DNA from 3 places in the Nocardia sp. GCM10030253 genome. Region 3 is predicted to be linked to each of the others. Evidence: predicted binding sites of a transcription regulator. Region 3 holds the regulator's gene; each other region holds the start of a gene.

Region 1 (2,198 bases), 520 kb from region 3:
GCGGTGCCAGGCTCCGACATCGGAGGACCCGACTGGGCGCCGAACCAGGCCAGCGACGCTTTGAGCCGCTCATCGTCGAAGTAGCTGTCCAGCAGGGCATCCCCGGACTGGAGAAACTCCCGTGACAGCGCACTGCCACCATCGCGGGCGTCGAGCCCCCAGAACGAGCGCAGCAACCTGCCGGGTGTGGGCGATCCGCCGAACGCGCGCATCACCCGTGCGGACCGCGGCCCCCAGACATCGACGAAACGTCGATACGCGGCGGCATCGCGGGCACCGCAGGCCGCCGCGATCGAGGCGCGGGTTCGATCGAGATCGCGATGGAACACGATCGGCGCGCCACCGCCGGGGCCTGCCGGTGTGAACCCCCATGGGTCGCAATCGATGTAGCGCAGCCCGAATCGGGCCAGCTCCAGCTCCTCGATGATCCCGGTGTGCCGCACCATGATGTGCGCGGATGACCCGCGGTCGACCAGATGTCCTGGAAAACGTTCGACGGTCGACACCGCGCCGCCCAGCACGTCGTCGCGCTCGAGCACCTCGACCCGGTGCCCGGCGCGCGCCAGATAACAGGCCGCGACGAGCGCGTTGTGGCCCGACCCGATCACGAGAACCGTCACGTGACCCTCACCGGCGCACCGTCTCGGACGTGCACGCTCACAGCGGCAGCCGTCGGCCGAGGATGGCGAACGGCCGAGTGTCGCCCGCGAAGACGAAGTTCCGGACCACATCGGTGAATCCCTGTCGCCGGTACAGCCGCCAAGCGCGGTTGCCCTCCTGATCCACCTCCGGGGTGGACAGCAGGACGGCGCTTTCGGGCCGGTCCTGGAGCAGCCGAGTCAGCAGTGTCGCGCCGATGCCCCGGCCCTGGGCGGCCGGGTGCACGTGCAGCTCGGTGAGCTCGAAATAGTCCGAGAGCAGTTCGCGCGCAGAGTGTTCCGGCCACCCCGAGCGTCGCATGCCGCTGTGCACCTGCTGGTGCCACCACTGGTGTGCGGCGCCCCGATAGCCGTAGGCGATCGCGACGATCGGCGACGATCGTAGGTCGACGTGCCCGGAATCATCGGGCACGACGGCGGCGACCGCCTGCCAGCCGGGACGGGTGGTGTGCTCGGTCCACATCGGCGCACGGTGCTGCTCGGTGCCGCGCGGGTAATCCATCGCCGCGACATACACGGCCAGCGCATCGTGGAGCCGGGAGCGCAGGGCCGCGACCGAGAGGTCGACGACGACGGGTGCGGGGGTGTGATTGGGCTTGACGGCAGTCATGGCTCTCGTCGGGCCGCGCTGGCGCGGAAGTTTGTCGGTGGGTGTCTCTATATTCAATCTCAATTCAAACGTTCGAATACCTGTTCGATCCGCGCGGTGGCGAGAAGTCGGCTTCCGCGCACACGATGGGCCAGGTGCGCGATTGTGGAGGGACGGCTGATGTCTGGTCGGATCGAACATGCGGGACAACCCGGTCGGGCGGGGAAACTGCTGAAGAAGGCCGACGGCCTGCTGATGCAAGCGGCGGGCGAGGAGGATCCGCGGGAGCGATTCCGGACCGCGTATCTCGCGGCGTTGCGTGGCGCGGGCGCGGTGCTCGCGTTCACGGGTGCTGACGCCGCACCGCGAGCGCGCTCGCGCAACGCCTGGGTGCTCTTGCAACGCGCGGCTCCCGAATTCGTGATGTGGGCGGACTACTTCAGCGCGCGCTCGGAGACGCGCGCGGCGCTGGAGGCCGGCCTCGATCGTGATGTCGACAACCAGCAGGCCGACGAGTTCTATTCGCGGGTAGGCGCATTCCTGCACGACGTGGAAGATCTCATCGACGCGGGGGCTCGATTGCGCCCGGCGCCAGGCTGGAACAACGGCATGACCGCATAGCCATCGGCGTGTCGGTTACGGCCTTATTGCCGCCCGGCTCGGCGCAATTTGGCGACAGACTGGTCTGGCTGGGCCCATTAGGTGGTACGGCTTTGATCGAACTCGTATCATTGGTGACAGATAGCCGCCAAGGTCGGCTGTCTGTCGCCTACCCGGAGGCGACAGCCAAGTCCTAGTGCCGGGGGAGGTACCGTGCCACTCTCCGAGCACGAGCAGCGCATGCTCGAACAAATCGAGAGCGCTCTCTATGCTGAGGATCCGAAGTTCGCCTCGTCCGTCCGCGGCGGACGCCTTCGCTCGACCTCGAGTCGTCGCAGACTCCAGGCCGC
Region 2 (2,198 bases), on a different contig from region 3:
GTTCGCGCACACGCGGTTGGCCGATGAAGTCGTCGAGGGACTTCGGGCGCAGGCTGGCCTCGATCTCGCCGTCGGACTTGAGATAGCTTGCGGTGACCTGAGATTCGTCGTCCGCCTCGGGTTCGGTGTCGTCGTAATCCATGCCGCGCTACCGGTTCTTGCCGAGGGCGGCGAGGGCGGCGCGCAGCGCGGTGGAGGTGTCGGCGGCGGGCTGTTCGGCCAGTACCGCGTCGACCGACTGCTCGGCCTGCTTGAGCGAGAAGCCGAGCCCGGTCAGCGCCTCGACGACCTGGTCGCGCACCGGCGTGATCACCGGGGTCGGCGTGGCACCGGGCGGACCGGACTGCACCGGAACGAGATTCACCTTGTCGCGCAATTCGACGACCATGCGTTCGGCACCGCGTTTGCCGATGCCGGGGACGCGGGTGAGTGCGGCGACATTGCTCTCCGCCAGCGCCTTGCGCAGCGCCTCGGGTTCGAGCACGGCAAGCACGGCCATGGCCAGCCGGGGGCCGACGCCGGACACCGTCTGCAGGAGGCCGAACAGGTCGCGGGATTCGGTGTCGGCGAATCCGAACAGCGTCATCGAGTCCTCGCGAACGATCATCGCGGTGTACAGCCGGGATTCCTCGCCGCGGGTCAGTGTGGACAGCGTTGCCGGCGTGACGTTGAGCCGGTAGCCGACGCCGGCCGCCTCGATCACCACGTGATCGAGCGCGATCTCCAGTACTTCACCACGTACCGACGCGATCACCTGCGTACCGCCTTCCGTTGTTCAGCAAGCCTTTCCGCATACCGCCGCTGCGCCTCGGCCGCCTGTGCCTCGGCCTTGGCCATCCGATCCAGCAACGGCGCCCGCCAACAATGGCAGATCGCCAATGCCAGCGCATCGGCCGCGTCCGCTGGTTTCGGCGCGACTCGGAGGCCGAGAATACGCGTCACCATCGCCGTCACCTGAGCCTTGTCCGCCGTGCCATTGCCGGTGACGGCGGCTTTCACCTCACTGGGTGTGTGGAACGCCACCGGTATCCCCCGCCGTGCCGCCGCGAGCGCGATCACCCCGCCCGCCTGTGCGGTGCCCATCGCCGTGCGCACATTGTGCTGCGCGAACACCCGCTCGATCGCCACCGCTTCGGGTTTGTGGGTGTCCATCCAGAGTTCGGCGGCATCCGCGACGCCGAGCAGGCGATGCGCCAAATCCATGTCCGGCGGGGTGCGCACTACATCGACGGCCAGTGCGGTCACCTTGCGGCCGAGCCCGCCCTCCACGATGCTGAGGCCGCACCGGGTGAGCCCGGGATCGACACCCATCACCCGCACGAAAACACCCCTTCGGACACGCGAACAGTTGTTCGAAGTCTAGAGGACATCGAACGCCGCCAGCGACAGCGACACGGCGCGGAGGGCGATTTCGGGAGTGGCGGTCAGGGCACCGCAGGCGCGAGACCGAGCAGCGCCGGTTCGGTGGCGCGCGAGGCCCATTCGTGCGCGGGGTTCGCCACCAGGCGCCGCGACTGTAGGTCGAGAAGTCCGCTGACGAAGGTGACGGTCGCCGACAGTTCGCCATCGGATCGGGTGAAGGTGTGCTCGACGCGATAGGTCTTGCCGCCGCCCCAGATCCATGAGCACGACACGTCCACCGAGTCACCGGCGCGCAGTTCGCGGTGGTATTTGATCACCGTCTCGAGGTTGACCGGCCCGAGGCCGGAGCTCAGTAGGTCCTCGACGGATATCCCGGCCGCCTGCACGCAGGCGAACCGCGCGTGGTCGGCGAACTGCTGGTACGCGGCGCCGGTGACATGTTGTTGGAGATCGAGGTCGGACACGCGGACGTCGATCCGAACCCGAAACGGCTCTAAAGTATTCGTCACGGCACCACCATGACAGCACCCACCGACATGTTTCGCCCGCGCTCGCCCCGGTCCGACCCATATTGCTCGATGTCGCCACGCACCGGTTCCAGCGCGACCATGACCGAATTCCGTCCCCGAGGCGGCGCGCCAGAGGCCGATGGTTTCGTGGAATCGTCTGATTCGGCTTGGCTATGCCCCTACGATCCGAAGATGAGCAACTCTGTTAAGGCAGTCCTCGAGGGCGGGCCGGAGGACTTGCAGGCCCGCATCGTTCCCATCACCCCACCGGGGATCGAACTCAAGATCTTGTTCAGGGGCGGCTACGAGCATTTCAAGGTGACCGCC
Region 3 (2,198 bases):
ATCCTGGTGAACCGCACCGAGCAGCTGCGCCGTGGCGGCCGATTGAGTAGCGCCGCCGCATTTTTCGGCAGCGAACTGGTCACCAAACCACTGCTCCAGATCGTCCAGGGCCGCCTCGAACTCCGTGAAAAGGTCCGCACCCGCTCCAAGGCCTACGCCAAACTCGTTGCCGCAGCGGTCGATGCGGCTGGCGACGACGGCGCGGCGGTCGCCGTCCAACATCTCGGCGCGGAAGAAGCGGCCCACACCGTGGCCGCCCAACTCCGCGACCTCGTCCCCGGCATCCGCGAACTCATCATCGCCGAATTCGGCCCCACCCTCGGCGTCCACCTCGGCACCGGTGCCGTAGGTGTCCTGGTAGTCCCCGGCGGCTGCGCCTGAATCGCTGGTGTGCCATTCGTGAGCTTGTACTCCGCGTGCGGGGCGGCAGGTAAACAATCTTGTTGATCGCAAAGGGTTTCGGTGACGGCTGGTCCGGTTAGTGTCGCGGCATGACGAGTTTCGGGACGTCGCCGACCCGTCCGACACTGTTCGTGGAGTCGACGGACTGGGAGCACCAGGACGCCGTCACTCTTCGTGCGGAGATGGCTGCCGAGGTCGGTCCTCGGTACGCCTACCTCGCCGAGCAACTGGGCGGCAATCCGCAGGCCGTCGATCCCGCGACGGTGCACCGAACCTTCGTCGCCTATTCGGGTGGACCGGTCGGCCACGCCGCGGTCCGATGGAATGCCGGTGACCTGGAGTTGAAGCGCATGTTCGTGCGTCCCACCCACCGCGGCACCGGCGTCGCCGCCCTCCTGCTCACCGCCGCGGAAGATGCCGCACGCGAACTCGGCCAGCCGCGCCTGATCCTGCAAACCGGCCACCTGCAACCCGAAGCCGTCCGCTTCTACGAACGCAGCGGCTACCACCGGATCCCCCTGTTCTCCCCCTACGAACCCCTGCCCCTCTCCAACTGCTTCGCCAAGCACCTCCACTGACACGGTGCGTTGCCACCGCCGGTGGCGTAAACGTCTCCGCGAGTGGCACATGGCTGCGGCGACACGCCGGATAGTCACTCCATAGTGTGCCGCTCGTGGGTGCGGTGGGCATCTACCATTCGCGGGTGACCGGATACGACCACCTCGATGCGTTCGAGCACCTCGACACCTCGACGCTGCCACTGCGGCAGCAGCAGATTCTCACCACGATTCGGGACTGCGTTGTGCGGCACGGGTATCCGCCGAACACCCGGGAGATCGGCGATGCGGTCGGGCTGCGGTCTTCGTCGTCGGTGTCCAAGCATCTGAAAAGCTTGGAGGACAAGGGGTTCCTGCGCCGCAGCGAGACGATGTCGCGCCCGATCGATGTCCGGATGTTCCTGGCCTCTGCCGCGCCGCGGGAGTTGTCCGACGAATCGGTGGCGGTGCCCGTTGTCGGCGACATCGCCGCGGGCAGCCCCATCCTTGCCGAGGAGCACACCGACGACATGATGACCCTGCCGCGCGAACTCGTCGGTCGCGGCACGGTTTTCGGCCTGCGGGTGCGCGGCGACTCGATGATCGACGCCGCGATCTGCGACGGCGACATCGTGGTGATCCGGAAACAGCATGAAGCCCACTCGGGCGAGATCGTCGCCGCGATGATCGACGGCGAGGCCACCGTCAAGGTGTACCGCCGCCGCAACGGACACGTCTACCTCGAGCCCCGCAACCCCGCCTATGCCGTCATCGACGGTGACGAGGCCGTCGTGCTCGGCAAGGTCGTCTCGGTGATGCGCCGGGTCTGACGCCGCGTCGTCCGCGGCGGCTCATGGTGCTCGCCACACTTCGGCGCCGTGGCGCTGAAATTCCGTTGTTCAGCGCTATGACCAGCTGTAACGTCACTTCGGTTTGTCACAGATCAACCGAAGGAGTCGATGCCGTCATGAAAGCCGTCACCGAACGCGACATCAGGTCGTCGTTCATCAACTGTTCCAAGACCACCGCCAAGAAGCTACCGGTGCCCCGCGATCTGGACGATCGTCCATGGGATGACCTGGACTTCCTCGGCTGGGGTGACCCGTCGCTGCCCGGACGCGGCTACCTCGTCGTTCCGCAGGATGATCGCATCATCGGTGTCACGCTGCGCTACGAAATAGGTGGATTCGGTCGGGCGCAGATGTGCGCGATATGCATGACCACGCACACCAGCAAAGGTGTCTCCTTGATGACCGCGCA

The links. The regulator LexA, encoded in region 3, represses DNA repair genes until DNA is damaged. The targets are predictions, from matches to a motif close to CGAACANNTGTTCG.
Region 1: ACFQZZ_RS13730 (SAV_6107 family HEPN domain-containing protein) is a predicted target of LexA. The motif match lies at 1,343-1,356, and genes of this name have one in related genera.
Region 2: ruvC (crossover junction endodeoxyribonuclease RuvC) is a predicted target of LexA. The motif match lies at 1,342-1,355, and genes of this name have one in related genera.

What each region holds. Positions count from the first base shown of each region.
Region 1 covers NZ_JBHTDL010000006.1:307,094-309,291, reverse strand. Annotated here, with positions in the region: gene ACFQZZ_RS13740 (phytoene desaturase family protein) at 1-620, opposite strand, end outside; gene ACFQZZ_RS13735 (GNAT family N-acetyltransferase) at 658-1,269, opposite strand; gene ACFQZZ_RS13730 (SAV_6107 family HEPN domain-containing protein) at 1,429-1,869, shown strand; gene ACFQZZ_RS13725 (DUF3040 domain-containing protein) at 2,062-2,198, shown strand, end outside.
Region 2 covers NZ_JBHTDL010000004.1:638,894-641,091, forward strand. Annotated here, with positions in the region: gene ruvB (Holliday junction branch migration DNA helicase RuvB) at 1-142, opposite strand, end outside; gene ruvA (Holliday junction branch migration protein RuvA) at 149-754, opposite strand; gene ruvC (crossover junction endodeoxyribonuclease RuvC) at 751-1,320, opposite strand; gene ACFQZZ_RS07050 (acyl-CoA thioesterase) at 1,425-1,871, opposite strand; gene ACFQZZ_RS07055 (DUF5988 family protein) at 2,064-2,198, shown strand, end outside.
Region 3 covers NZ_JBHTDL010000006.1:825,461-827,658, reverse strand. Annotated here, with positions in the region: gene ACFQZZ_RS15970 (DegV family protein) at 1-381, shown strand, start outside; gene ACFQZZ_RS15965 (GNAT family N-acetyltransferase) at 492-980, shown strand; gene lexA (transcriptional repressor LexA) at 1,106-1,768, shown strand; gene ACFQZZ_RS15955 (FBP domain-containing protein) at 1,906-2,198, shown strand, end outside.